DNA from 2 places in the Fructobacillus tropaeoli genome. Region 1 is predicted to be linked to the other one. Evidence: predicted binding sites of a transcription regulator. Region 1 holds the regulator's gene; the other holds the start of a gene.

The links. Region 1 encodes LexA, which represses DNA repair genes until DNA is damaged. Its sites were predicted from a motif close to CNAACANNTGTTNG; they were not measured.
Region 2: the regulator LexA is predicted to act here: its motif matches at 11,896-11,909, upstream of recA (recombinase RecA).

What each region holds. Positions count from the first base shown of each region.
Region 1 is NZ_BOJU01000001.1:154,413-169,363, reverse strand. It holds gene thrC (threonine synthase) at 1-674, shown strand, start outside; gene FT12353_RS00800 (aspartate-semialdehyde dehydrogenase) at 726-1,817, shown strand; gene lexA (transcriptional repressor LexA) at 1,933-2,568, opposite strand; gene FT12353_RS00790 (YneF family protein) at 2,823-3,044, shown strand; gene FT12353_RS00785 (lysophospholipid acyltransferase family protein) at 3,055-3,690, opposite strand; gene FT12353_RS00780 (tRNA1(Val) (adenine(37)-N6)-methyltransferase) at 3,760-4,524, shown strand; gene FT12353_RS00775 (GIY-YIG nuclease family protein) at 4,589-4,885, shown strand; gene FT12353_RS00770 (hypothetical protein) at 4,958-5,155, shown strand; gene FT12353_RS00765 (SPFH domain-containing protein) at 5,212-6,039, shown strand; gene rpsB (30S ribosomal protein S2) at 6,262-7,035, shown strand; gene tsf (translation elongation factor Ts) at 7,154-8,038, shown strand; gene pyrH (UMP kinase) at 8,136-8,861, shown strand; gene frr (ribosome recycling factor) at 8,861-9,406, shown strand; gene FT12353_RS00740 (DUF2130 domain-containing protein) at 9,703-11,304, shown strand; gene glyQ (glycine--tRNA ligase subunit alpha) at 11,357-12,304, shown strand; gene glyS (glycine--tRNA ligase subunit beta) at 12,304-14,361, shown strand; gene FT12353_RS00725 (KxYKxGKxW signal peptide domain-containing protein) at 14,617-14,951, shown strand, end outside.
Region 2 is NZ_BOJU01000002.1:401,170-416,120, reverse strand. It holds gene FT12353_RS04050 (adaptor protein MecA) at 20-715, shown strand; gene FT12353_RS04045 (rhodanese-like domain-containing protein) at 896-1,297, shown strand; gene FT12353_RS04040 (DUF3042 family protein) at 1,335-1,520, opposite strand; gene miaA (tRNA (adenosine(37)-N6)-dimethylallyltransferase MiaA) at 1,606-2,505, shown strand; gene ykzS (protein YkzS) at 2,519-2,692, shown strand; gene FT12353_RS04025 (rod shape-determining protein) at 2,799-3,806, shown strand; gene mreC (rod shape-determining protein MreC) at 3,894-4,748, shown strand; gene mreD (rod shape-determining protein MreD) at 4,750-5,277, shown strand; T-box leader at 5,317-5,549, shown strand; gene FT12353_RS04010 (amino acid ABC transporter permease) at 5,623-6,264, shown strand; gene FT12353_RS04005 (amino acid ABC transporter ATP-binding protein) at 6,269-6,907, shown strand; gene FT12353_RS04000 (amino acid ABC transporter substrate-binding protein) at 6,907-7,749, shown strand; gene yfmF (EF-P 5-aminopentanol modification-associated protein YfmF) at 7,815-9,128, shown strand; gene yfmH (EF-P 5-aminopentanol modification-associated protein YfmH) at 9,115-10,383, shown strand; gene FT12353_RS03985 (helix-turn-helix domain-containing protein) at 10,392-11,261, shown strand; gene pgsA (CDP-diacylglycerol--glycerol-3-phosphate 3-phosphatidyltransferase) at 11,269-11,847, shown strand; gene recA (recombinase RecA) at 11,976-13,094, shown strand; gene FT12353_RS03970 (phosphate ABC transporter substrate-binding protein PstS family protein) at 13,272-14,162, shown strand; gene pstC (phosphate ABC transporter permease subunit PstC) at 14,171-14,951, shown strand, end outside.

The sequences.
Region 1 (14,951 bases):
CAACTGGTAACTTCGGGAACATGTTAGCAGCTTATTATGCTAGTCAAATTGGTTTGCCGGTGGCTGATTTTACGGTCGCTTCGAACGAAAATCATGTTTTAACAGAATTATTCCAAACAGGGGTATATAATAAAAACCGTGACTTCAAGGTGACGAACGCACCGGCTATGGATATTTTGGTGTCGTCAAACTTAGAGCGCCTGTTGTACTTTGCTGGCGGGCAGGATGCTGATTTGATCAAAAAAGATATGGCAGACTTGCGAAGTCAAGGCCAGTATCAATTGGCAGAAAAAACGAGATCTGGTTTAGCGAAGTTTTCTGCTGGTTGGACCAATCAAGAACAGGTAGAAGAAACGATACGAAAGACGTTCCTTTCTTCTGGTTATTTGATTGATCCTCATACGGCTGTAGCCGTTTATCAATACAACGACGATGGTCATCAAACCCTTTTGGCCGCAACTGCTAGCCCCTATAAGTTCCCACAAACGGTTCTTGAGGCACTTGGCGAAGAAGTTGTTGGTGGTGAAGGGGGCTTGACTGCTTTGGCAGTAGCAACCAAAACACAAGTTCCTGACCAAGTGAAGGATTTGTTCCAGCGACCTGTTCGTCATCGGACGTTTATCCAGGCAGCTGATATTCAAAAGCAGATTGAAAGCGCCTTGAAGACAGACTGATTTTCTTCTGTTGTTTATTATGTCATTTAAAAAGAAAGAGAGAATTTTTTTATGGTAGCAAAGACAGCCTATAATGTAGCAGTGCTCGGTGCAACGGGTGCTGTTGGACGTCGAATTTTGGACCAGTTGGCCCAGTCAACAATTCCGGTTGGTGAAGTCAAGGCCTTAGCTTCTGCTCGTTCAGCCGGTCAAAAAATCAGCTTTAAGGACCAAGAATTAACGGTCGAAGAAGCAACTGAAGATTCCTTTGCAGGTGTTGATATTGTTTTGGCCTCAGCCGGTGGATCTACCTCAAAGGCTTTGGCTCCGGCTGCCGTTAAGGCTGGTGCTGTTGTGGTCGATAACTCTTCATACTGGCGAATGAACGATCAGGTGCCATTGGTTGTGCCTGAAGTTAACGCCGCTGCTCTAAAGGATCATCAAGGAATCATTGCCAATCCTAATTGCTCAACGACGCAATTGGTGATGGCGCTTGACCCAGTTTACCGAGAATTCGGCTTGAACCAGGTGATTATTTCCACTTATCAAGCGGCTTCTGGTGCTGGAAAGGCAGCGATGGACGAAGTTTTGGCTGAAGCTCAGGCGCGTTTGTTGGGTGACGACATGGCAGAATTGGCCCATGTCCTGCCGGTGAAGGGTGATAAAAAGCATTTTCCATTAGCCTTTAACTTGTTGCCACAGATTGATGTCTTCGAAGAAGAAGGTTACACACACGAAGAATACAAGATGATCCACGAAACGAAGAAGATTATCTTGGGTGACAAGAATGCTAAGGCCATCAAAGTGACTGGTACGGCTGTTCGTGTGCCAGTCATGATTGGTCACGGTGAAAGTGTTTATATCGATACTGGCGATGAGAAGGTCACAACTGATCAGATTCGTCAGGCAATCGGTGCCGTTGATAATGTGATTATTGAGGATGACCCAGCTACACAAACTTACCCACAACCTCTTTTGGCTGAAGGTAAGCGTGAAACATTTGTGGGCCGCATTCGTCCTGATTTGGAAAATCCGGGTGCCTTCCACTTGTGGGTTGTTTCAGACAACTTGCTGAAGGGTGCTGCCTGGAACACGGTTGAAATTGCCCAAACACTGGTTGAAATGGACTTGGTTCGCGTACCAGCTGACTCAACTTTTGCATAAATAGTTTTGAAAAAGCCACCAACGAACGAATTGGTGGCTTTTTTAGTGTTCTTATTTTGCTAATAAAAAAGGCCCTACTACAAAAATGTAGTAGGGCCTTTAGGCAAGTTTGTTTTTAGTAAATCGCGTCGCGGTAAAGGGAAACAACTTTTCCCAAAATGGAAACAGATTCCAAGATGATGGGAGCCATTGTATCGTTTTCTGGCTGAAGGCGGTAGTGACCACCTTCTTGGAAGAAACGCTTAACCGTGGCTTCGTTGTCCTCGTTCATGGCCACAACGATATCGCCGTTGTCGGCATTTTGTTGACGACGGACGATTACTTTGTCGCCATCCAAAATACCGATGTTAATCATGGATTCACCACGAACATTCAGCATAAAGAGGTCACCATCATAGGGAATCAGATTTTCTGGAATGGGGAAGAACTCGGTTGCTTCTTGTTCGACGGCTAAAATCGGTTGACCGGCTGTTACCAGTCCTAAGACCGGAATCTTACCGGAAGTGGCCGAAATGCCAAGGATTTCAAAGCCGGCTGGTGTTACTTCAATAGCACGTGCCTTGGTCCCTTCTCCTTTTTTCTCGAGGTAGCCATTTTTAATCAAACGGGCAATGTGACCGTGGATGGTTGAAGAAGAAGATAGGCCGACTGCTTCACCAATTTCCCGAATGGTGGGTGGGAAACCGTTTTTACCTTGATAGTCATGAATAAATCTCAAGACTTGAATTTGTTTTGAATCAGAACTTGCCATATGTACTTTCCTACCTGTATTTACTACGTTTATCTTAGCGAATTTTAACCTGAAAAGCAAACAAATGTTCGCGAAAAAACCTTAAGAAATATTAAATTTTATTACAAAATGGGGATTAAATTTAAAATAGTGGATAAAGAAACATTTTGTTCAAGTTATCGACCTGTTTTCCACTGTTTTTGTAAAAAGATACTGTCTTGCTTGCCTTTATGCTATAATATCTTATAGATTTTCGTAGTTAAAGGAGACCAATAATGGTTGTATTAGTTGGAATTTTGGCTTTGGTCGTTGGTTTGGTTGGGGGATTTTTCTTGGCCCGCTTTACGATGAAGTCATACTTGGCAAAGAACCCACCCATTTCAGAAGAAATGATGAAGTCCATGATGATGTCAATGGGCCAGAAGCCATCACAAAAGAAGTTGAATCAGATGATGGCTCAAATGAAGGCACAAAACGCCAAAGCACAAAAAAAATAAGCCAAGCGGCTTATTTTTTTTGTGCTTTTGGATCGATGTAAACCCAGTTGGGATCGATTTCTTTGTCCAAGGCATCAAAGGATTCTTGAATCTTCTGATTGTATTCGGCAATTTTTTCGTCCGTCAAGCGGGCCTTAGGGTCAATCACAATTGGTTCACCAAAATTAATTGTGGTATTATTGCGTTTAAATAGGTGTGAAAACTTCACGGGACCTTGATAAACTGCTGGAACAATCGGCTTCTTTGAAAGCTTGGCAATCAGGATTGATCCTGATTTTAACTTTTGAGAATGTCGTGATCCAGTTGGAAACATGATGAGTGAGCGATTGCCGTTCTTTAACTCGTTGACGGGATATTTGATAGTATCGGTACCGACATTGCGCCGATCAACTGGAAAGGCCCCCAAAGTGGTAATCAAGGCGCGCAAAGCAGGATTTTTGAAAAGCTCCTTCTTGGCCATAAAGATGAAGCGCTTTGGATAGGCCGCCATGGCATACCAAACGGGATCCCACCAAGAACGGTGTGGTCCGACCAAAACGTAGTTTTCGTTTTTTGGTAGGCGCTCCTTGTGAAGATAGGTAACGCGACCATTAATAATGGCCACAAAGGTCACTGTAAAGACCCGGATAAAGCGATAGAATAACATCTGCTTGTCCCTTTCTAATTGACTTAACAGAATAATTTTACTTACTTTAAAGAAAGATTGCAACAGACTATGGAAGCAGAAGAATTACGAGCAGGTGAGCGACTCGACGGCTTGCCATCACAACAGATTCAAATTATCCAAAATCCAGATATGTTCTCTTACTCGTTGGATGCAGTATTGTTGGCATATTTTGCTAAACCCAAACAAAAGGGGCGAGGACTATCGGTCGACTTAGGGGCAGGAACGGGAGCGATTGGCCTCTTTTATGCCGCCAAGGTCACTGGCCAGGTAAAACTAGTCGAGCTGCAGCAAGACTTAGCGGAAATGGCACAACGCTCGGTTGTTTTAAACCACTTGGAAGACCGCGTGAGTGTGATTCAGTCCGATATGCAGGAAATTTTTGCGGATATTAAGCCTGGTTCAGTGGACACTGTTTTGTCCAATCCACCTTATTTTTCCGTGAATGAAAAGACAAAGCAAAACCTTGATGAGCACTACCAGCTGGCCCGGCATGAAATCGCCATCGATTTGCCTCGTTTAGCGCAAGTTGCCAATAAGTTGTTAAAGAATAACGGTAAATTTTATTTGGTTCATCGACCAGACCGGTTGGAGGACATTATGTCTGCCCTTTCTGCCCGAAAATTAGCGGTCAAACGGATTCAGTTTGTATATGGCAAGGCCGACCGCGAGGCAAACATGGTCTTGGTAGAAGCGATTAAGGCGGGTAAGCCGGGTGGTGTTCGGATTTTGCCACCAATTATTGCCTATACAGCAAACGACGAATACACGCCCCAGGTCCAAGAAATTTTGTACGGGCAACCTTGGCAGTTGTAAGCCAATTATTGGTGGTTACGCGAGGAGGGGATTTTGATAACCTTCGAGGAGGGAGATGGGAATCATGACGGATGTTCATGACAAAACTTATGATTTTTATGTGCTCTACACGGCAGACGGCTATTTCTATGGTGGCTTTTCCGATGATGCCCACCGCCGTTTTTTAGTCCATCAGGCGGGGAAGGGAGCTAAATTTACTCGAGTGAAGTCCAGACATCCATTACAGCTGATTTACCAAGAAACATTTGCTAATAAGCACGATGCCCTTTCGGCCGAGGCTAAATTTAAGCACCTGAGCCGCCCACAAAAAGAAGCCTTTCTAATAGAACGAGAAGTAGATTCGACAATTTGGCAAAAATAGGTAGAGGGACTTTATGAGACCCTTAATTCATGATAAAATGGGATAAATCATTTGAATTGAAGGTGGCAAATAATGATTACTACTTTTGAATTAAACAATATTATTGGGCGCCAAGTGTCTTTTAAAGACTGTGACCCAAGAGAGAAGTTAGTGAAGGTTATTGGCAATTTTTATCACTATGATTTAGCTTCAGGGACTAATGTGGTCCCAGAAGAAACCTATGTGATTAAGCGTGCCGAGGGGAACGTCTTAATCCTCCAGAAAAAGTAAGGACGGTATTTATGTCGATTTTGGTGATTGTCATCATTGTTGTGATCGTTTTGGCCCTGGTTTCCTTTAAGATTGTGCCACAAAATAGTGTTGGCCTTTTGGAAACGTTGGGTAAGTATTCTTCGACAAGGCAGACAGGTTTGAATTTCCGTTTGCCTTTGGTACAAAAAATCAGGACTGTTTCCTTGGCCTTGCAGCCATTGAAGTTGGCTGGTTATTCAGTTATTACCAAGGATAACGCTGATATTGGGGCTACGGTGACGCTGAACTTCCATATCACAGACCCTGTGAAATATTCATATGAAAACACGAATTCGATTGAATCGATGCAACAATTGGTTCGAGGCCACTTGCGCGACATCATTGGCCGGATGGAATTGAATGAGGCCCTGGGGTCAACGAGTCAAATCAATAAGGATTTGGCCGAGGCAATCGGTGATTTAACGAATACCTATGGTATTAACGTTGATCGGATTAATATTGATGAATTGAAGCCCAGTGCAGCTATCCAGTCTTCAATGGATACGCAACTGAAGGCAGATCGAGAACGAGTGGCAGCTATTTCGCAAGCGGAAGGTGAGGCCAAGTCCATCGAACTGCGCGCAAAGGCTAATAACGAGGCTTTGATTGCCACTGCTAAGGCCAACGCCGAGGCGATGCGAACAAAGGCGGATGCCGAAAGTTACCGGATTGATAAAGTTCAGGCCGCTTTGAAGAACGCGGACCAAAACTATTTCAATAACCAGTCGATTAATGCTTTCGAGACTTTGGCTAAGTCAGATGCCAACTTGATTGTCACGAATGGTGCGGATTTGGACCAAACTGGGCAAAGTGCTGTTTTGGCCAAAACTTTGGGTCAAGAATTAGCTAAAGAACAAGATTAAGAATATTTGCCAGCCAGTTATGGCTGGCTTTTTCTTTGGACTGATTTTCACTAGTTAAAAATCAGAAAAATCCTTGCTTTTCGGTCAAAACCTTAGTAAACTAATATCTGTTGTGAATACAACGAAAATACACACGGTAAACGAGAACGTGCAGGTGCAAGTGATTCATCATTTGTCAGCACGGACCAAGAATTTACCGGAGGTTAAACCTAGGAGGCCACTATGGCAGTTATTACAATGAAGGAACTCCTCGAAGCAGGGGTTCACTTTGGACACCAAACTCGTCGTTGGAACCCAAAGATGGCACCATACATCTTTACGGAACGTAACGGCATTCACATCATCGACTTGCAAAAGACTGTTAAGTTGATTGACGAAGCTTACAACTTTATTCGTAACGCTTCAGCTGATGGCGCTAACATCTTGTTTGTTGGTACTAAGAAGCAAGCATCTGATGCAATCGCTGAAGAAGCAACGCGTGCGGGTCAATTCTACATCAACCACCGTTGGTTGGGTGGAACTTTGACTAACTGGAACACAATCAAGACACGTGTTCAACGTTTGAAGGACTTGAAGGCAATGGCCGAAGACGGTACTTTCGAACAACTTCCTAAGAAGGAAGTTGTCTTGTTGAACAAGCAACGTGAAAAGTTGGAAAAGTTCTTGGGTGGAATCGAAGACATGCAAGACTTGCCAGATGTTTTGTTTGTTGTTGATCCTAAGAAGGAAGAAATCGCCGTTAAGGAAGCCAACATGCTCAACATTCCTGTTGTTGCTATGATTGACACAAACGCCGATCCTGACGATGTTGATGTTAAGATTCCTGCAAACGATGACGCTATCCGTGCCATCCGTTTGATCACTGCTAAGATGGCTGATGCCGTTATCGAAGGCCGTCAAGGTCAAGACAACGCTGCTGAAGATGCTTTCATCGAAGGTGACGAAAACACGGAATCAATCGAAGAAATCACAACAATCGTTGAAAAAGACAACTAAGTTGAAATTAGTTTATTGATTTGCCGTTCCGGTGGACCTGCTTGGGACGCTGAACGGCTTTTTTTATGCTATACTAGAGACTGTTAAAAGACAATAAAGAAGCTAAAGGAGCATTTGCATGGCTGTTACTGCAAAGTTAGTGAAGGAATTACGTGATAAGACATCTGTTGGAATGATGGATGCCAAGAAGGCTTTGGTTGAAGCTGAAGGCGACATCGAAAAGGCAATCGACTTGTTGCGTGAAAAGGGAATGGCAAAGGCCGCTAAGAAGGGTGACCGTGTTGCTGCCGAAGGTATGACTTACGTGATGACTGAAGGCAACAAGGCTGCCATCATCGAATTGAACTCAGAAACTGATTTCGTTGCTGGTAACAAGGAATTTAATGACTTGTTAGTTGCTGTTACTAAGACAATCTTGGAAAAGCAACCTGCAGACGTTGAAGCTGCTTTGGCTTTGCCAGTTGCTGGTGAAGAAGACCGGACTGTTAACGACAAGATCATCAACGTTTCTCAGATTACTGGTGAAAAGATTACTTTGCGTCGTTTCGCTACTGCTGAAAAGACTGACGGTGAAGTCTTCGGTGCTTACTCACACATGGGTGGTTCAATCTCTGCTTTGGCCGTTTTGACTGGTTCAAACGAAGAAGCAGCCCGTGACGTAGCCATGCACATCGCCGCTATTGCTCCACAGTACGTTTCTGATGACCAAGTTCCTGCAGATGTTGTTGCTAAGGAAAAGGAAGTTCAATTGGCTTCTGAAGACTTGAATGGCAAGCCTGACAACATCAAGGAAAAGATGGTTGAAGGACGGATCAAGAAGTTCTTGGCTGACATCACTTTGTTGGATCAAGACTTTGTTAAGAATGGTGACCAAAAGGTTGCTGATTTCGTTAAGCAAAACGACATGACGGTTAAGTCATTCGTTCGCTACCAAGTTGGTGAAGGTATCGAAAAGCAAACAACAAACTTGGCTGAAGAAGTTGCTAAGCAAATCAACAACTAAGTTCTTCCAAAAAGTATCCCAAGATTTGGGTGCTTTTTTTTTGGAATTGATGACTACATTTTTGCTATAATAGATAGCGATAAGAAAGAGGAAAACCATGACGGATACAAAGTATAAAAGAGTTTTAATGAAGCTGTCAGGCGAAGCCTTGGCTGGTGCTAAGGGTCAGGGGATTGACCTGGAGACAGTCGCCCAAATTGCCAAGGAAATCAAGGCAGTCCATGATATGGGCACTCAAATTGCCATCGTTGTTGGTGGCGGTAACCTATGGCGTGGCGAACCCGCTGCCCGTGTTGGGATGGAGCGGTCACGCGCCGATTATACCGGAATGCTTGGAACGACCATGAATGCTTTGGTCCTTCAAGATGCCTTGGAACGTGCCGGTGTTGACACTCGCGTTCAAACGGCGATTACGATGCAACAGATTGCGGAACCTTACATCCGTGGCCGCGCCATTCGTCACCTTGAAAAGGGGCGGATTGTGATCTTTGCTGCAGGAACTGGTTCACCATACTTCTCAACGGACACAACGGCTGCTTTACGGGCAAACGAAATTAATGCCGATGCAATTTTGATGGCAAAGAACGGTGTTGATGGTGTCTATGATTCAGATCCAAATACAAACCCAGATGCCCAGAAGTTTACAACTTTGACGCACTTGGATATCATTCAAAAGGGCTTGAAGGTTATGGATTCAACCGCTTCATCCCTCTCAATGGAAAACAACATGCCACTTGTTGTCTTTAACTTGAACCAACCTGGTAACATCGAACGGGTCATCAAGGGTGAGGCAATCGGAACCACAGTGACTGGAGAAAAATAATGGCTTTTGATTTTACAAGTACAAAAGAACGGATGCAGGGCGCTCAAGAAGCTTTGCGTCGTGAATTAGCAGAAATTCGGACGGGCCGGGCAAATCCCCGAATTTTGGACCGAGTAGAAGTAGAATATTACGGTGCGATGGTACCGTTGAACCAAGTTGCTTCAATTTCAGTGCCAGAAGCACGCTTGCTTTTGATCACACCATTTGACAAGAATGCCTTGGAAGCCATCGTGACGGCGATTAACGTTTCTGATTTAGGCTTGAACCCAGCTTCTGACGGTAATATTGTCCGTTTGGCCATTCCACAGATGACGGAAGAACGTCGTAAGGAATTGGCTAAGGACGTGAAGGCCGAAGCCGAAAAGGCGAAGGTTGCCGTTCGTAACGTTCGTCGTGATGCCATGGATGCCATCAAGAAGGACAAGGACATGACCGAAGATCAAGTTCACGATGCCGAAGACCAGGCTCAAAAGTTAACGGACGAAAACACCAAGGCAATCGATGAAATTGCTGCGGAAAAAGAAAAAGAATTGTTGAAGATCTAAGGACTGTTAGGTCAAAGATGATTGCTGTAAAGGCTTGCAAGTCATTTGGCTGGTGGGCTTTTTCTGTTTTTAACGAGTTTTTTCTTGACCTTTTTCAGAAAAATCGGCATAATATGGATAGATTAGTTTAAGGCTTTGACCCGGTTTGGCACCCGGTGAGCTGAGAACCGTGAAAGTGTCAACGACTGAGCAATTGGCCGTTGGAAATCAGGTGGAACCGCGCGTTAGCGTCCTGATGTCAAATTTTGACATTGGGGCTGTTAACCGCGGTTTTTTTGTCGGATAAGGAGGACTTTATGGCAAAGCTGAAGTATCATTTGGAGTCGGACACGGTTTTGGTTTTAAACGAGGACGGCCATGCCGGTGATACCCTGGATTTGAAAGACGAACTCCAAGTTGATACGAGTCAACTGGGAGTGGCTGTGCAAACGGCCATTGATGAAAAATTAGCTCAGGAAAAGGTCGATTGGGAAAAGAGTCAGCAAGACCTGGTCAAAGCACAAATTGACCAGGAAAAGCAGAAGGCTGATTTAGCACTGGAGAAGGCCAAGCAGGCTGAAAAAGACGCGGCCCAAAAGGAACAAAACCAACTGCATGATCAATTGACCCAGCTGCAAGCGCAGTTGGACCAGGAAAAACAGAAGGCTGATTTTACACTGGAAAAGGCCAAGCAGGCTGAAAAGGATGCGGCACAGAAGGAACAAAATCAGCTGCATGACCAATTATTACAGCTACAGGCACAGTTGGACCAGGAAAAGCAAAAATCTGATTTAGCGCTGGAAAAAGCTAAGCAAGCCGAGAAGGATGCGGCCCAAAAAGAAAAGACGGAGCTGCAAGAGCAACTGACGCAGTTACGTTCACAGCTGGATGCGTTTAAGGACCAAGAAGCTGCTAACAAGGCACTGGCGCTGGCTGAACAAAAGGAAAACCTGCAGAGCACCTACCAGGCTGAGAAGGACCAGGCCGGTCAGAATCGACAGGAGCTAGAAAAGCAACTGGCTGATTTGAAAAATCAGGTTGAAAATCAGGGTCGCGACCAAGAACTAGCCTTGGCGAAGGTGAAATCGGACTACGATGCGCAATTGCAGGCGGCTCAGGAGCAGGTCGAGTTCTATAAGGACTTTAAGGCTCGGCAGTCAACCAAGGAGATTGGCGAAAGCCTGGAAGTTTACGCTCACCAGGAATTTAATAAAATTCGCCCTTACGCCTTTCCCAATGCTTACTTTGAGAAGGACAACGAGGTTTCAAAACAATCCGGCTCGAAGGGTGATTTTATCTTTCGTGATTATCAAGATGATGTTGAATTTATTTCCATCATGTTTGATATGAAAAATGAGGCGGATGCGACTGAGCAGAAGCATAAGAACGCTGATTTCTTTAAAGAACTGGATAAGGACCGCAGAGAAAAGAAAACGGAATATGCCGTTTTGGTTTCGATGCTGGAAGCCGATAACGAGTACTATAACACCGGAATTGTTCAGGTGCCGGACTACGAGAAAATGTACGTTATCCGTCCACAATTCTTTGTCCATTTTATCGGTCTCTTGCGCAACGCGGCTTTGGATTCCCTCCAATATCGGCGAGCGCTGATTGAAGAACGAAATCAAAACATTGATATTACGAACTTTGAAGACAATATCACGGCTTTCAAAGACCGCTTTGCTAAAAATTATAATTCTTACGCGAATAACTTCCAAAAGGCAATCGAACAGATTGACCGAGCGATTAGCCAGATGGAAAACGTGAAAAAGAGTCTGACGACTTCTGAAAATCAGATTCGTCTTGCTAACAATAAGTTGGAGGATTTGACCGTCAAAAAATTGACCAAGAATAATCCAACCATGACGACGAAGTTTGCTGATTTAAAAGCGGACCAAGACGGTGAAGGAAAGCCGTAAATTCGTCACAGCGTTTTAAAATTTTAATGATGAAAGAATAAAGGAAAGACTTATGTCCAGTGAAAAATTATCAGTACAAGACATTATTTTGACACTGCAAGAGTTTTGGGCCGAAAAGGGTGCCAACTTGATGCAGGCTTATGACAACGAGGTTGGGGCAGGAACTCAAAGTCCTTACACCTTCCTGCGCGCTAACGGTCCAGAACCTTGGCGAGCAGCCTATGTTCAGCCTTCACGGCGACCAGCCGATGGTCGCTATGGTGACAACCCTAACCGTCTGTTCCAACACCACCAATTCCAGGTGGTAATGAAGCCTTCACCTGATAACATTCAGGAATTATACCTCGCTTCTTTGGAAGCCTTGGGCATTAAGCCCTTGGAACACGACATTCGTTTCGTTGAAGATAACTGGGAAAACCCTTCGATGGGTGCTGCCGGAATTGGTTGGGAAGTTTGGTTGGATGGGATGGAAGTGACTCAGTTCACTTATTTCCAACAGGTTGGTGGAATCGAAGTTGATTCTGTTACTGCTGAAATCACCTATGGTTTGGAACGATTAGCTTCTTACATTCAAGACGTGCCAACGGTTTATGATTTGGAATGGGGTCACGGCGTTTTGTATGGTGATATTTTCAAAGAGCCAGAATACGAACACTCAAAGTATGCCTTTGAGGAGTCAAATCAGGAAATGTTGCTCCAACACTTTGATGATTATGAAAAGGAAGCACAGCATAATTTGGAATTAGGCTTGGTTCACCCAGCCTATGACTATATTTTGAAGTCTTCTCATACCTTTAACCTGTTGGATGCGCGGGGAACGGTTTCCGTTACGGAACGAGCTGGTTATTTGCACCGAATTCGGACAATGGCTCGAAAGGTTTCAAAGGTCTTTATCGAAGAACGAGCTAAGCTTGGCTTCCCATTGTTGAAGGATGAGGCATTACGTGAAAAGTACTTGGGCGCTAAGGGAAAGTACGCCAAGAAGGAGGATCAGGACTAATGGCAGATTTTATTTTAGAAATTGGTTTGGAAGAAATGCCAGCCCACTTGGTAACGAGCTCTGAAAAGCAGCTGGTCGACCGAGTTTCTGATTTCTTAGACGAACACCGACTCGATTATGAAGCAATGAAGCCATTCTCAACGCCACGGCGTTTGGCTGTTGAATTGACTGGTTTGGCAGCCGGTTCAAAGGCTGTTGAAGAAGAGAAGCGTGGACCAGCCGTTGATCGTGCTAAGGACGAAAACGGTGACTGGTCAAAGGCTGCTCAAGGATTTGCTCGTGGACAGAAGACCACACCAGAAGCCTTGATTGAAAAAGACGGCTACTTGTGGGCCAAAACTGAAATTGCTGGTGTGCCAGCTGCTGAAATTTTGGCAAAGTTGGGCGCTGAGGTTGTTGAAAAAATGACCTTCTCAACTTATATGAAGTGGGGTAACCATAGCTTCTCTTACATCCGTCCAATCCGCTGGTTAGTGGCTCTTTTGGACCAGGATGTAGTTGATTTTTCTGTTTTGGACGTTCAAACAGGTCAAACAACTCGTGGTCACCGTTTCCTATCAACGGAAAACGTGACGATTGCGAGTGCCACTGATTACGAGCAGACGTTGCAAGATGCCTTTGTTATGGCTGATGCAGCTAAGCGTAAGGCAACCATTCAAGCACAGTTGGAAAAGATTGCCCAGGACCAAAACTGGCACTTGGATTTGACGACTGATCAGGCACAAGACCTTTTGGAAGAAGTTAACAACATCGTTGAATGGCCAACGGCCTTTGCCGGTAACTTTGACCAAAAGTACTTGGATTTGCCAAAGGAAGTCTTGGTAACCTCGATGCGTGACCATCAACGCTTCTTCTTTGTGACGGATGATCAGGGTGACTTGTTGCCACACTTTCTTTCTGTCCGCAATGGAAACGAAGAAAACTTGGCTAACGTTGTGGCCGGAAACGAAAAGGTCTTGGTTGCTCGTTTGGAAGACGCCGTCTTCTTCTACCAAGAAGACCAACAAAAGTCGATTGACGATTACATGGACCGCGTGAAGAAGCTGGTCTTCCATGAGAAGATTGGTACTGTCTACGAACACATGGTTCGCGTACGGGCTTTGGCTGGCCAATTAGGCCAGGCGCTGGGGCTGTCGTACGAAGAGTTGTCTGATTTGAACCGGGCTACTGAAATTTATAAGTTCGATTTGATGACTGGCATGGTCGGCGAATTTGACGAATTGCAGGGTGTGATGGGTGAACATTACGCCAAGCTCTTTGGTGAAAATGATGTTGTTGCCCATGCGATTTTGGAGCATTATTTGCCAACTTCAGCTACTGGTGAAGTCGCTGATTCAAAAATTGGAGCGGTATTAGCCGTTGCCGATAAGCTCGATTCTATCGTGACCTTCTTTGCGGCCGATTTGATTCCATCTGGTGCCAACGACCCTTATGGTTTGCGTCGAGCAGCAACTGGGGTGGTGCGGACACTTGAAGCGCATGATTGGCACTTAGATCTTTTGTCCGTCTTGACCAACTTCAAGGACCAAAACAAGGACGTAGCCGATGCTGATTTGGCACAGGTCATTACCTTCTTGACGGACCGTGTCAAGAAGCAGGCCGCCGATGCCGGCGTTCGTTCGGACATTGTTTCTGCTGGAACGGCCAACGTGGTCACTGGTGATTTGGTTTACGTGGCTGATCGAACAGAGGTCTTGGCAAAGCACGCAAAGGATGCTAACTTCCGCGATGTGATGGAAGCCTTGTCTCGGGTAAGTCGCTTGGCAAGTAAGGAACGAATTGAGGCTGCCGTTAAGCCTGACTTGCTTGAGAACGACCAAGAAAAGGCTTTGTACGAAGTAAGCAAGGATTTGAACTTGGCTGAATTGGAAAATCAGGGTGCGGAAGCATTGTATCAAGCGTTGGCTACATTGCAAGAACCAATCGCTGCTTACTTTGAAAACACATTGGTTAACGATAAGAAAAAGGCAATTAAGAACAACCGTTATGCCCAGTTGAATGCCTTGGACAAGTTGATTGCTGGTCTGGGTGATATTGAACAAATTGTGATTAAATAAGTAAACTTATAAGTTTACTTTACAAATAAAAAGGAACCCTAATGGGGTTCCTTTTTATTTGATTGTAAAAGATGAAGTTTATTTTAAGATTAGTTTTAGTGAAAAAATTAGTAATCATAGCAATTAAAATATTTAAGCACAGAAACCTCGTTATTTTTTCTAATTGATTAATTATATTTCTGCATCATTGCTATGATGCGCCATATATTGTAATATTAATTACAAAGATACAATTTACTTTACGAGGGAGTCGCTATGAAGAGTATGGTTAATGAAAAGCAACACATCAAAATGTTTAAAAGTGGTAAATTTTGGCTTTTTTCAGCCATTACCAGTTTTGCGATTTTTGGAGGAGTATCGAACAATGATTTGAGCCACGGCAGTGGTTTACTATCACCACTGACAGCGGTAGCTGACGACGTTTCGAATCAGAATTCATTGGCATCCACTAAAACTGATTTGTTACAAAAATTGCAGACACTAAAGCAGCAAGAATATAGTCAGGCGAGAGGTGTTGGCGATTATTCAACTGCTGTTCAGCAGGCTGTCATCATTAATGAAATTAATGCGCAAACGGCAAAGGTGAACGC
Region 2 (14,951 bases), on a different contig from region 1:
AAAGTTGAGGTGAATACTTATGGAAATGGAACGAATTAACGATAACACTATTCGGGTCATGATTGAAAATGAGGACCTTCAAGACCGCGGGACTTCGGTTCGTGATTTGCTCAGCGATCGTAATAAAATTGAATCTTTCTTTTATAACATTTTATCTGAAATTGATACAGAAGAGGATTTTGTTGATAATGACAAAGTTTCTTTTCAAGTTTTGCCTAACCAAAATGGCTTGGAATTATTTATTTCTCGTCTTGATGATCAAGATGCTTTAAATGATTTGTTAGCAAACATTGTTGGTGAGCGCAGTGATGATGATACTGATGTCGTTAACCAAGAAGCAATTGACGATGTTTCATTTGAGCAAAAAATGGCTTTGATGGCGCATGATGATGAAAAAAATGCTGTAAAGAAGAGTGTTGATGGTCATATTGATGTTGTTGAATTAGCTGACTTTGATTTGCTTTTGTCACTTTCAGACCGGTTGGAAACATTTACTGGTGACAATAGTGCCTATTTCTACAAAGGTCACTATTACTTAGTGTTGGATTCAACAAAGATGTCGTTGACAGCTGCTGAATACAATACTTTGTCTGCCACGATTGTTGAGTTCGGGCGTTATGCTAAGTTAAATGAGGCTGTTTTGTCAGAACATGGTAAGGCTTTGTTCGAAAATCAGGCAGTACAATCGTTGAACCAACTGTTTTTAGCTGAATAAAATGACTGATGGAAAATCTGAAAAGGTTTTCCATTTTTTTATGTCTTATTGTGAACTTGTTGATTGAATAAATTTTTGATTGGTTGTTAACAGTCAATCCTTTTTCTAAAATAGATTTTCTTCCTGCTCTGTTATCAGGTATAATAGCAGTATCATTATTTAGCATTGGAGTGCATTTTCATGAATATCTTGCTTGTTATCACCTGGGTCTTAGTTATTTGGTTTGTTTTTTATGTGGTTAGTGCCCTTGGTACGCGCATCATGGCCAAGCAACGGGGAACTGTTTTAAAGGCAGAAGACTTTATGGCACAGCAGGCAGAAAACCACGGTCAATTGGTTGATGTCCGTGACAAGGAACCCTATAAGCGTAATCACTTAAGGGGAGCTCGAAACATGCCAGCATTAACTTTCTCACAAGGAAAGTCTGGTTTGCGCCAAGATATGCCGGTTTACTTGTACGGGGATACATTATCTGGTGCAAGCTCTGTTGCGCGTCATCTTCGCAAGGAAGGGATGGCTAAGAGTCAAATTTTCTTGATGGCTGGTGGCTATCGTCAAGTGACGGAGCAAAAGAAGAGCTAAAAAAAAGAATCGCTTAGCGATTCTTTTTTAGTAACTATTAGAAGCGTGATTGATGAGCGGCAACTGATTTGCGAATTGCAGCACGGGAAACCTCTTCATAGTTTTCTTGTTCTTGTTCTTTTGGCTCTTGGACCAATTTCTTATAGCCAAAGCCGGCTGAAAGAACGGCTAGGGCTGAGCCAAGCACGCCTGTTGCCAAGCCAAATTTAAAATCTTTTTTCATCCTCAATCTCCTTTCCATCTTTTCTTAACATTATCGTTGAAATAAAAGACTTTGTAAATCCCTATTTGTAAAATGGAGGTAGAATATGTCAATCCCAGTAATTGTAATTGCAGGACCAACTGCTTCTGGTAAATCAGATTTGGCGATCCAGCTAGCTAAAAAGTATAACGGTAACATTATTTCGGCTGATTCTTTGCAGGTCTACCAGGGGTTGGATATTGGTACAGCCAAAACACCCATTCAAGAACGTGAAGGGGTTTCTCATTATTTGCTTGATGTGGCAGATAAAACTGCTGATTTTTCGGTGGCTGATTTTCTCTCATTGGCAGATCAGGCAATTTTAGAAACGGTTCATTCAGGGCGAATCCCAATTGTGGTTGGTGGGACCGGTTTTTACGTCAAAGCACTGCTGGGTTTTCAGTCATTGGATTTTGCTAAATCAGACGAAGAAGAGGTTCGAGAAGACCAGAAAAAATCTTTGGAGGAGCTGCAAGTCAAATTGAGGCAATTGGCTGACGAGAAATTATTGAATAGAGTTGACCTGCAAAATAAGGAGCGGGTCATTCGAGCAATTCAAATCGCCCGTCACGGGCAAGTTAATCGGCCTAAGCGCCCAGACTATACTGGACTGATTTTGGCTTTAGAGTGGCCAAGAGGGGTCTTATATGAGCGCATCAATGGTCGTGTTCAGCTTATGATCGATCAGGGGCTTGAGAAAGAAGCCAAAGGCCTATATGACCAAGGTGGTTTGAATCTGCAGGCTGGTCGTGGCATCGGCTATGCTGAATTTTACCCTTTCTTTGAGGGACAACAGACACTCTTAGAAGTTGTAGCAACCATCCAACAAAATTCACGGCGCTATGCCAAACGACAATTAACCTATTGGCGTCATCAAATTCCGGGGTTACAATGGATTGATGGTCAAAACGCATGGACAATTGCTGATCAGAAAGTTGCTGATTTTTTGAAAGAATATAAGCAGTAAAAAGGAGTGGCAAATGGATTTTGCTCAGGCACTAAGCGATTTAAAAGATGGGAAAATTGATCATTTTGATGTTGATCCCGAAACTTTTCCTGCATTTCAGAAGGCCTGGTCTGCTTTTCCCTATCAAAACACAGTGAAGGGAATCGCTCAAAGAGCAGGAAAAGTGACATATATTCAGGCAAAATAGACTGTTGTAGCGATTAAAATATGCTACAATACTATTTAAGTAAACTATATTAAAAATGGCCGGACTCGGTTTTTTCGGGTGTCGACTTTAATTGAGAGGCAAAATCGTGGCATTATCATTTGGACAACATAACGTTGGTATTGACTTAGGAACGACAAATACTTATGTATACGTCGAAGGAAAGGGAATCGTTTTACGTGAACCTTCAGTTGTTGCACGTAACACTGAAACGCAAGAAGTGATTGCCGTTGGCTCTGAAGCCCGCGACATGCTCGGTCGGACGCCTGCAAGTATCGCAGCTATTCGGCCAATGCGTGATGGCGTTATTGCTGATTATGACACGACAGTTGCCATGATTTCTTATTATTTGAAGAAGGCTTTAGGAGGCCGCGTAGGTAAGCCATACGTGACACTTGGGGTACCTGCTCGTATTACGGCGGTTGAACGTCGTGCAGTGATTGATGCTGCCCGTGTCGCTGGTGCGCGTGATGCCTATGTCATCGAAGAACCATTTGCGGCTGCCATTGGTGCTGGTTTGCCAGTTATGGAACCAACTGGTTCAATGGTTGTTGACTTTGGTGGTGGAACCACGGATGTTGCCACGATTTCACTTGGTGGTATTGTTGCAGCTCGTTCAACTCGTTTTGCGGGCGACAAGCTCAACGAAGCAATTTCATCATTTGTCCGTAACAATAACAACTTGGCAATCGGTGAATCAACTGCTGAGCGTTTGAAGATTGAAGTTGGAACTGTTTCTTTGGAAGATGCCAAAATGATGGAACCAACGACGGCTCGTGGTCGTGACTTGTTGACAGGTTTACCAAAGACTATTGAGGTTTCGGCCTATGACGTGGCAACGGCAATACAAGACCTAATTAACGAAGTGGTTAACTCAATTCGTGAAACATTGGAGTCAACACAACCTGAAATTTCTGCCGATGTGATTGACCATGGAATGGTCTTGACTGGTGGCGGAGCACAATTGCGCGGTTTGTCAACTTTGATTGAAGGAATTACGAAGGTTCCCGTAATCGTGGCGGAAGATCCTTTGGATGCCGTCGTCAAGGGTGTTGGTGAATCATTGAAGTCTTTGGACGTTTTGCAACGAAACTAATAAGACAGGTTAAGTAAACTGCCAAAAAGCGTAGCGCTTGCGCTGCGCTTTTCTTTTCAAGGCAGTTGGTGTGAAAAGGATTATTCCATGCGTAAGTTATTTTCATCCAAAACGGCTGTGATTTTAATGGTCTCAGTCATAGTTATTGTTGGCTTGATTACCGGATCAAATTGGTGGGCCAATAAAACAAATACACCACCTTTCTTTCAGCGAGCAGTTAATGATATCACTGGTGGTATTTCACGCGTGATTGCTGTGCCAACGAATGCCATTGGGACACGGGCCAATTCAATTTCCAATTTGATGTCAACATTTGATGAAAATCAGAAATTAAAGGCTAAGTTAGACGGCTATGCGCAAAATCAGGTTAAGATGCAAACCTTGGAAGAGGAAAATAAGTCGTTGAAGAAGCAGCTTGGCTTGAAAGCAACGTTGACGGATTATGAAACAATTTCTGCCGTAACGATTGCTCGCTCGCCTACAACTTGGCAGTCACAGCTTGTGATCAATAAGGGTGCTAAATCAGGATTGAAGAAGGGCATGCCCGTCCTTGGTGATTCTGGCTTGATCGGTCGTATTTCAGAAGTGAATACGGTTAATTCGAAGGTGACGTTGATTTCTGATACGAGTGAGGATACAAACCGCTTTGCAATCACTGTTAAGGGCAGTCAAGGTGATGTTAACGGGATTATTACTGACTATGATGCAGATCAGAAATTGTTGATTATGGGGCAGGTCACTGAAAGTCAGACGATTAACCCTGGTGATAAGGTTGTTACCTCAGGATTAGGCGGATCAATGCCGTCTGGTATTCTGATTGGTAAGGTGGCAAAGGTCACCACCGATGATTACGGTCTATCACGTAAGATTTATATTCAATCGAGCTCTGATTTGAGCAGTTTGAGTACCGTCTTAGTGGCCAGGACAGAGGTAGGGTCATAATATGGCAGGTTGGCAATTTATTCGATTTCGGATTGTGTATCCGCTGATTTTAATTCTTTTGTTTTTCATCGATGGAAATATTATGTCTTCGTTTGGTGTTTTTTTACTCCATCCGCCTTTTCATATTATTCCAACGCTCACGTTGATTTGGTTTTTCTACGCCATTCAATTTGAGGCGACAAGCTTCGTGCCTTATTATTTCTATGTAGTTGTGTTCGGCTTACTTTTTGATGTTTATTATACGGGCATTATTGGCACCTATACGGTTGCCTTTTTGGCTGCCACTATTTTGATGGATAAGCTACGTCCTTATTTTGATGAACGCTTAATGTCTGGGATGCTTTTGTTATTGGTGGGCTTATTGACCTATCTTGTTGTGACTTATTTTGCCGGTTCAATGATTAACATTGCTAATTTGTCACCTTTTTCGTTTATCATTCAAGATGTTTTTCCAACAGCGGCTTTGAACTTAGTGTTGGCGGCTTTAGGCTATTATCCAACCTGGTCTTTGTATCAAAGATTAATTTAAGCTTGCATTTTTTACCAGGCCAGGGTTATAATGGCTTCAATTAAAACGTTGACTAGACGAGTAGCTAGCAAATTCTTTTCAGGAAGCTTACGGGAATTGAGAGTAAGCAGGAATTGTTGGTGAACCACACCTAGGAGTGTGCTATTGAACCTTGAGTAGGTAGCATCGGCTGTGCCCGTTATCGCACCGGTTGTTAGGAAACTAACACCACGAGGTTTCTTTAGTAATAAAGAAACAACGATGAGGTGGGACCGCGTCTATTCGCCCTCTAAGTGCTTAGCACTTAGGGGGCTTTTTTATTTCCCATCGTTTTAATAGTTTGACAGTGAAAGTGGGGAAATCCTGATGAAATATTTTTTTGAAGTACTACCAAGCATTGCCTCTGGGTTGCAAATGACCTTGGGGGTCTTCTTTATTACGATTATTGGCTCGGTTCCGTTGGGCATCTTAGTGTCCTTGGCAATGCGTTCGCCATACTTTAGTGTGCGTTGGTTGGTAAACGGCTATATTTGGCTGATGCGAGGAACACCACTCTTGTTGCAGTTGATTTTCATTTACTATGGCTTATCAATGGTCGGCGTTTCATTCTCACGGTTTGACGCTGCGGCATTTGCCTTTATTATCAACTATGCAGCTTACTTGGCAGAAATTTTCCGTGGTGGTCTTCAAGCCATCCCACAGGGACAATTCGATGCCGCCCAGGTTTTGGGCTTGAATAAAGTGCAAACTTTTTTCAAGATTATCTTGCCACAAGTGATTAAAATTGTGGTGCCATCATTTGGAAATGAGGTTGTTAACTTGGTCAAGGATACGTCTTTGATTTATGTGATTGGACTGGGCGATATCTTGCGAGCCGGTTCGATTGCAGCCAGCCGAGACGTTTCATTGGTACCATACTTAATTGTTGGCTTGATGTACTTGGCCATGGTAGCAGTCGTTACGATTGCCCTACGCCGTAGCGAGAAGCGCTTGAGTGCTTGGAGGTAAGACTATGATTGCGATTAAAAATTTAACAAAAGCCTATGGCGATAATGTGATTTTTAAAGACTTATCACTGACGATGGCTGACGGTGAAATCCTAGTAGTTGTTGGGCCATCCGGTTCCGGTAAAACAACTTTCATTAAGACCTTAACCGGTTTAGAGGATGCTAGTAATGGTGAGATTGATTTAAACGGCCAGACTTACCAAGTTGGCGATCCTGCCTTGGCAGCAAAGATTGGACTGATTTTTCAGGACTTTAATTTATTCCCACATTTGACAGTCAAGAAGAATTTGACTTTGGCACCGATGACAGTCAAGAAAATGTCCGAGAAGGAAGCAAATCAGAAGGCTGACGAGTTGCTTTCAACTTTAGGCTTGACTGACCAAGCTGACTTATATCCTTACCAGTTGTCTGGTGGTCAAAAGCAGCGGGTAGGCATTGCTCGAGCATTAGCAATGGATCCACAAATTATTGCTTATGATGAACCAACCTCTGGCCTGGATGAAAAGACCACTGACCAGGTTAGCCAGGTGATGCTAGCCTTGAAGAAGGCTGGGGTTACTCAATTAGTCGTGACCCACGATTTGCCATTTGCTGATAAGGTGGCGGATACAGTCTTTGACTTTGAAAAGGAGGTCCAGCGCTAATGATTACGATGAAAAAGAAAATCATTGTCAATACGGCTGTGATTGTGGTCTTTCTTGCCGTGGTGGCTGGTTGTGTTGCCTTTCTTTCCAAACCTAAGTCAGATAATGATGCCAATACCAAAGACAATTGGACCAAGATTCAGCAGGAAAAAGTGATTACGATTGGTTTGGATGATACCTTCGTTCCAATGGGCTTCCGGGATTCTTCTGGAAAGTTGGAAGGATTTGATATCGACTTGGCTGATAAGGTCTTTTCTGATTTGGGCATCACGGTTAATTGGCAGCCAATTGATTGGTCGATGAAGGAAACTGAGTTAAATACCGGTAATATTGATGCCATTTGGAATGGCTATACCAAGACACCTGCTCGAGCAAAACAGGTTGCCTTTTCACAGGTTTACCACAAGGTAGCTCTTTCCGTTGTTGTTAAGAAGGGCCAGGGCATTAATAAGTTTTCTGATATGTCCGGTAAAGTCTTGGGCGTTCAAACCGGTTCTTCTGGTGAATCGTCATTGAACGATCAGCCAAAGGTTTTGAAGCAGTATATTAAGGGGCAAAAGCCAGTCGAGTATGATACTTTTGACAAGGCCTTTACTGATTTAAACGCTAATCGGATTGATGGCTTGTTAGTTGATGAGGACTATGCCCGCTATTACATCAATCACCAGGCTAACCCAGCGGATTATGAAATTCTAAAGGGTGGCTTCCCAGAAACGGAGGATGTTGTTGGTTTCCGTAAGGGTGATGTTGAACTCAAGGAAGCGGTTAACAAGGAATTGACGAAATTAACTAAGGACGGCTTTGTTTCTGCTTTGGAAAACAAGTGGTTTGCACAAAATTAATTGAGAAAGTATTAAAAACGCCTGCGGGCGTTTTTTCTTTGGCTAAAACCGAGTAAGATGGTTATATGATAAAAAAGACGATGGTGGCGCCTGGCGTCCAGCTGGCTTACCAGCCAACAAAGCAATTTAAAACAATCCATGTTAATGTGACCTTCGCGACGAAGGCTAAGAAGGCCATTGCGACTAAACGGGCGCTCTTGTCCTACTTGATGGCAGTCTCTTCGAAGGCGTTTCCAGACCAACGAGCGGTTTCTTTGGCAATGATTGATGCCTTTGGGGCTAACTTTCAAACAAAGGTGGCAACGCTCGGCGATTTGGACCTTTTAACGGTTTCGATTCAATTTATCAAACCGGGTCTGTTACCAAATTCAAATCAGCTTTTGGAGCAAATTTTAAACTTTTTGCAAGCAATGCTCTTTGATTTTGATTGGGAAAGTGACCAAGCCCAAACAACGTTTAATCAGGAGCGGCAGAACCTGAAGCAAGCGATTTTAAGTCGCCAGGATGATAAGGTGGCCTTTGCTTTGGACCAAGCTCGCGAATTAACCTTTGCCGATGCTGCTGTCCGGGAATCAATCTTAGGCTCGATTGAGGAATTGGACCAATTGACCTTAAAGGACGTTTTGCAAACACAGCAAGAGTTATTGGCGACAGACCAAGTTGTGATTTCGGTTGTTGGGGACTTGGAGTTTGATCAATTGACAAAGCAGTTGTCTGCTTGGCCTTGGGCTGATATTGGTCGCGAGGAAAAGAGTGGTGTTGACCAGAACTATTCAGCGCAGATTCCTCAGTTGTTAGCTGCCGGTCAAAGAAAGCTTGTAAAAAAGGTAGATTGGCAACAGGCAGTTTTGGTGCAAAATTTTCAGGTGGAGGGTCTGTCCCTACACGATAATGGTCCACGTTATTATGCAACTTTGGTGTTGAACACAATCTTTGGTGCTAGCCCAGCTAGTCTGCTTTTTACTGAGGTCCGAGAAAAAAATAGTTTAGCTTATAATATTTCGTCGCGCTTTCAGCCGGACTTAGCGATTTTGACCGTTGTTGCTGGTTTTGATTTCGACCAGGTTGACTTGGTTGAAGACCTGATTCAGGTGCAACTGAAGACATTGGCCGCAGGCCAGATTACAGTAGAAAAGCTTGAAAATGCCAAGCAAAGCTTGAAAAATGAGTACTTAATTCGCCAAGATTCCCAGACTTACCTGGCTGTTCGTCAGGCTGGTCGTTTCTTGCGTCAGGCCAAAGAGGGTACTACTGATTTTCTAGCCGCAATCGATCACGTATCAGTAGCTGATGTGCAGGCTGTTGCCAAGGACTTAATCTTGCAAAGCCGCTTTGTTCTGGCGCCTGGGGAAAAGGGGGAATCTTTTGGAAACAAATAATCATGAAGAACAGCCCTTTGTTTTTCAAACGAAAGAGGGCCTGACGGTTAATCTGATTAAAAAACCGGGTTACCACCAATTTTTGGCGGCTTTGACTGCTCGTTTTGGTTCGTTAACGACGGCGATGAGGGTTGCTGATAACCAGCAAGTTACAATTCCCTCCGGCACTGCACACTTTCTAGAACATAAGATTTTTGACAAAAAAGATGGTGACGCTTTAATTCGCTTTACGGAGCTGGGGGCTGATGCCAATGCTTTTACTGGACCAAACCAAACAACGTATTATTTTACTGCCACTAGCCAAATCCTAGAAAATTTGGCTTGGCTAATGAATTTTGTCCAAGATCCTTATTTCACGGAAGAAAAAGTCGTTCGCGAGCGGGGGATTATTGAGGAAGAAATTAAGCTTTATCAGGATGATCCGGCTTGGCAATTGTATCAGGGAATTATTGGACTACTGTACCCCAAATCAGCGTTAAGCCAAGACATTGCAGGAACCAAGGACAGTCTGCAAGAAATTACTCCTGATTTGCTCTATCAAATTCATGCTGGCTTTTACCAGCCTCAAAACTTAGTGTTAACCGTTGTTGGCGACTTTGGTATCAATGAATTAATCGCTTTTATTAAAGAGCAACAAGAACAAATCAGTAGTCAGACAGAAACTGTTTTGGTACCAAAAGAAGATTTAGCAAAACAGGTGACCTTTGTAGCACAAAAGAAGCAAGGATTATCGCTAGAAAAAGGGGCATATGGTTTTCGCTTACCAAGTCGTCCTGAGGATATTTCAGGAATTGAACGTGTTAAAGAAATCCTATTAGGCGAACTGGCCTTGGACTTAGTATTTGGTGATCAAACGGTGTGGTTCCAAGACGCTTATGAAAAAGGAATCTTTGGTGATGATTTTGATTATGAGTATAGTAATTTTGGCCCATACCAGTATTTAACGTTTTTTGCAGATGGTGAAAATCAAGACCATGTTCAAGAATATTTGCTGAAAAGACTAGCAGAAGCACCCGCCATTTTAGCTGAAAGTCAGACTGATTTTACCCGGTTGCAAAAAGCTTTGGCTGGGCAAACTTTGGCTAGTCAAAATCGCCCGGATCGCCTTGGTTTAGACGAGGATTTAGCCTTGTATGGGGTATCACTATTTGATAAAATGAACATAATAACACGTTTTTGCTTAGATGATGTTGTCCAGTGCGGCAAACGGCTTTTTGAAGGTGGTCGTTTGACTCGCTTAGTATTAGAAAAGTAAGAGAAAAAATGGCTGAATATTTAGCAAGTGAAGTTAGTCAACAGTTACGAGAAGCACGATTGGAAAAGGGTTATACAATCGACCAATTGGCCGAAATGACCAAAATTCAACCCCGTTTCTTACAAGCGATTGAAGATGGTGACCAGGATGTCTTACCTGGTCAATTTTATGCTCGGGCATTTGCTAAGCAATTTGCTGAAGCTGTCGGTTTAAACCCTGATGACCTTTTTGATGAAGTTCAATTTGACCCACAGGTGACTAGTGATTTATCTCATGCACACCGTGATGAAGATGGTGTCGTTCGAGCAGGGGTTAATAACTCAGAGGCCTTTAAATCACGTTTTCGTGGTTTTATCCCAAGAATTTGGATAGCAATTATCGTTGTTGCCATTTTGCTGGTTGCCTGGTTTGTGGTAACACGGGCAAGTTCAGGCTCTAATTCATCTAACGGTGGCAACCAAGTTGAGGTTGCATCGTCATCGGTACCACAATCATCATCGTCATCAGTGGTTTCCTCTTCAAGTGCTAACGGTGGTATTAACCTCGGAACTGCAACCACGAACACGGCTCAGTTGACAACCACCTATACTGTTGGCGGACAATTGGCCAATACACATACCATTGTTGCTAAAGGCCAAAATGGTGGTTCGATGTTTAAGGTAACTGATGGAACCGGTAAGGTCTTATACAACGCTTGGTTGAACCAAACTGATGAAAAGAGCGTTGAAATTCCAGCAAATACGGCGATTGTGAATATTCAAGTTTCACAGGTTAGCCACGTCAACTTAACGATTAACAACCAACATATTGATTTACCAAACTTGCCAACGAACCCTGCTCCAACCACTTGGAACGTTGTCTTGAATTTGAATAAGTGAGAACAAAATGAACCTACCAAATAAACTAACGGTCTTTCGAATCATCCTGATTCCAGTTTTCATGCTCCTTTTGATTTTTTCAAAAGGCTCAGCAGTTGTGAATACTGATTTAGACTTGACCCTTTCATGGGTCCTGGCAGCCATTGTCTTTGCCGTTGCTTGTATTACTGATTTCTTAGATGGGCAAATTGCTCGTCGAAAGCACTTAGTAACCAACTTCGGTAAATTCTTTGATCCATTAGCTGACAAGCTGTTGGTCATGACTGCCTTGATTTACCTGACTGCTTTTCACCAGGTTCCTGCCTGGGTCACAGCAGTGATTGTTATTCGAGAACTCGCGGTGACCGGTTTGCGCACCTTAGTTGTTGAAAATAACGGCACGGTCATGGCTGCTGCTTGGCCTGGCAAAATTAAAACCTTTTCCCAAATGTTTGCCATCTTCTTCCTCTACTTAAAGGATTGGCCATTTGCCCTTGTTGATTTTCCAATCGGTCAAGTGCTCTTGTATATTGCCGTTTTCTTTACAATTTATTCAGGAATCGAATATTTCTGGAAAAGCCGCTCGGTTTTTGCAGACGGACTATAAGCGCTTTAAGCGCTTTTTTCGTCCAATAAAATAAGGTCGAAAATGATACGAACAAATGTTCGCAAAAGTCCTTGCATTTTGTTGAAAAAGTCCGTACACTGTTGATAGACATTGAAGGAGTATCAAGCATGGTTGCAAAAAAGACAAGCGATGATAACAAGAAGGATGGCCGTCAGGCTGCCTTAAATGAAGCTTTGAAGAAAATTGAAAAAAACTTTGGAAAGGGTTCCATCATGACGTTGGGCGATAACGCCTTAACGCAGGTAGAAACTTCGCCATCTGGGTCCGTCAAATTGGATGTGGCCTTAGGCGTTGGTGGTTATCCAAAGGGACGAATTATTGAAGTTTACGGGCCTGAATCATCAGGTAAGACGACAATTGCCCTGCATGCAGTAGCTGAAATTCAAAAAAATGGTGGCACGGCTGCCTATATCGATGCCGAAAACGCTTTAGATGTGAAGTACGCTGAAGCTTTAGGTGTTAAGAAAGATGAACTACTATTGTCACAGCCAGATACGGGTGAACAGGGATTGGAAATTGCCGATGCTTTGGTTCAATCTGGTGCCGTTGATATGGTTGTAGTGGATTCCGTGGCTGCCTTGGTTCCTCGTGTGGAAATTGAAGGTGAAATGGGGGATGCCCACGTTGGTTTGCAGGCACGGTTGATGTCTCAGGCTTTACGAAAGTTAGCTGGGACTTTGAACCGGACTGGAACGATTGCCATTTTCATCAATCAAATCCGTGAAAAGGTCGGCGTGATGTTTGGAAACCCCGAAACAACGCCCGGTGGTCGCGCTTTGAAGTTTTACTCGACAATTCGTTTGGAAGTCCGTCGGTCAACTCAAATTAAAGATGGCTCCGATGTTACCGGTAACTTGACAAAGGTCAAGGTTGTGAAAAACAAGGTTGCGCCACCATTTAAGGTTGCCGAAGTCGATATCATGTATGGAAAGGGAATCTCACAAACTGGTGAAATTCTTGATTTGGCCGTTGATCAAGATATTATTGATAAGGCCGGTGCATGGTATGCCTATAACGGGGAACGAATTGGTCAAGGTCGTGAGAAGGCCAAGGAATATTTGGATGATCCTGAGCACGCTGCTTTGAAGGAAGATATCTATACACAAGTGCGAAATGCTTATGGTATTGGCGATGAGCCAGCCGTTGATGCTGGTCCCGATGAAAGTGATAGCAAAAGTGCAGAAAATCACGATAACGACGGGCTTACTGACGAACCAATTATTTAGAAATAGTAATAATAAATTAATATTAAAAAGCGTTGTAAAACGCTTTTTTTTGTTATAATGTGTTTGTTCTTAACTGAAGTGAATGATTCATTTTCACACAAATTGTTCGGATTAGTTTGGAATAGATACTTGTTGTTGTAGGATAATCTTTTGCACCCAGTTGGGAGAAGAGGAATCATGCAAAGATCGCATCGCGGGTCATGGATAGTGGCCTCTGTCGTCGTTGTACTTGCTATCATCTTAGGAATTGCCTATCAAAACCGAGACAAGCAAGCCAACACCGCACCCATTACTGCAGTTGGTTCAACTGCATTGCAGCCTTTGGTTGAAGCTGCCGGAGAGGACTATCAACGTTCTCACTCTGGTGTCTCCATTACCGTTCAAGGTGGCGGAAGTGGTACGGGTCTGTCGCAAATAGCGCAAGGGGCTGTTTCCCTCGGGAACTCAGATCTCTTCGCTGAAGAAAAGAAGGGGATTGATACAAAGAATTTAGTTGATCATCGAGTCGCAGTCGTTGGAATTGCGCCAATCATTAATAAGCAAGCTGGTGTTAATAATTTGACACTGGCACAGTTAACCGATATCTTTACCGGTAAAATTAAAAATTGGAGTGAACTGGGCGGAAAGAACATGCCAATCGTGCTTGTCAACCGTGCCGCCGGTTCCGGAACTCGGGCCGCTTTTGAAAAGTGGGCCATGGGTGGCAAAAAGAGTGCTTCTGCACAAGAACAAGATTCATCAGGAATGGTCTTGTCAATTGTTAAGAGCACTCCGGGAGCTATCTCTTACGTTGCCTTTGCTTATAAGTCAAACGATGTTGTTCGTGCAAGCATTAATGGCGTTGCACCTACCGATGCCAATGTTGAAGACGGGGCCTACCCTATCTGGTCATACGAACACATTTACACACATGGCAAGCCAACAGGTGAAGTTGCTAAGTTCTTGGATTTCTTTAATTCAGATCGTGTACAGAAAACATACGTGCCAAAGTTGGGTTACATCTCAAATTCAAATATGAAGATTGAACGTGATCTACACGGTAACATTACCGCTAAGCAGAAGGGGTAAGGCAGACAATGGATCTTATTACCGAAAAAATTAAAAAAACTTCGTTGTCAACCAAGCAAGACCGGTTTGGAAAGTTCATCTCGGCTCTTGCCTTAATTCTAATCACTGCGGTGGTTATCTTGATTTTCGGCTTTGTTATCACTCGGGGGTTAGCCACCTTCACGACCAATAAAGTTTCAGTTAGTAAATTTCTCTTTGGAACGAATTGGAATCCGAGTGTTGTTGACCCTAAGACGGGTCAGCCAGGTATTGGAGCATTACCGCTCATTACTGGTTCTCTGGCGGTAACGATTTTGGCCGCTATTATTGCAACACCATTTGCGATTGGAACAGCGGTCTTCATGACTGAAATCGCTAAGAAGCGTGGTGCACGCATCATGCAACCAGTCATCGAATTGTTGGTTGGAATTCCTTCCGTTGTTTACGGTGTTATTGGTTTGGCCGTTGTGGTCCCAGCCGTTCGTTCAATTTTTGGCGGAACGGGTCTTGGAATCTTGTCAGGAACAATTGTTTTGTTTGTCATGATTCTACCAACTATTACTTCAATGACTGTCGATGCCTTAAAGGGTGTTCCTCGCTATTACCGTGAATCAGCCTTGGCCATTGGTGCCACACGTTGGCAAATGATTTATAAGGTGATTTTGCGGGCAGCAACACCAGGAATCTTGACAGCAATCGTCTTCGGAATGGCGCGTGCCTTTGGTGAAGCTTTGGCTGTTCAGATGGTAATCGGAAATGCGGCCAAGATGCCAGGTTCTCTGGTCTCACCAGCAGCAACCTTGACCTCCG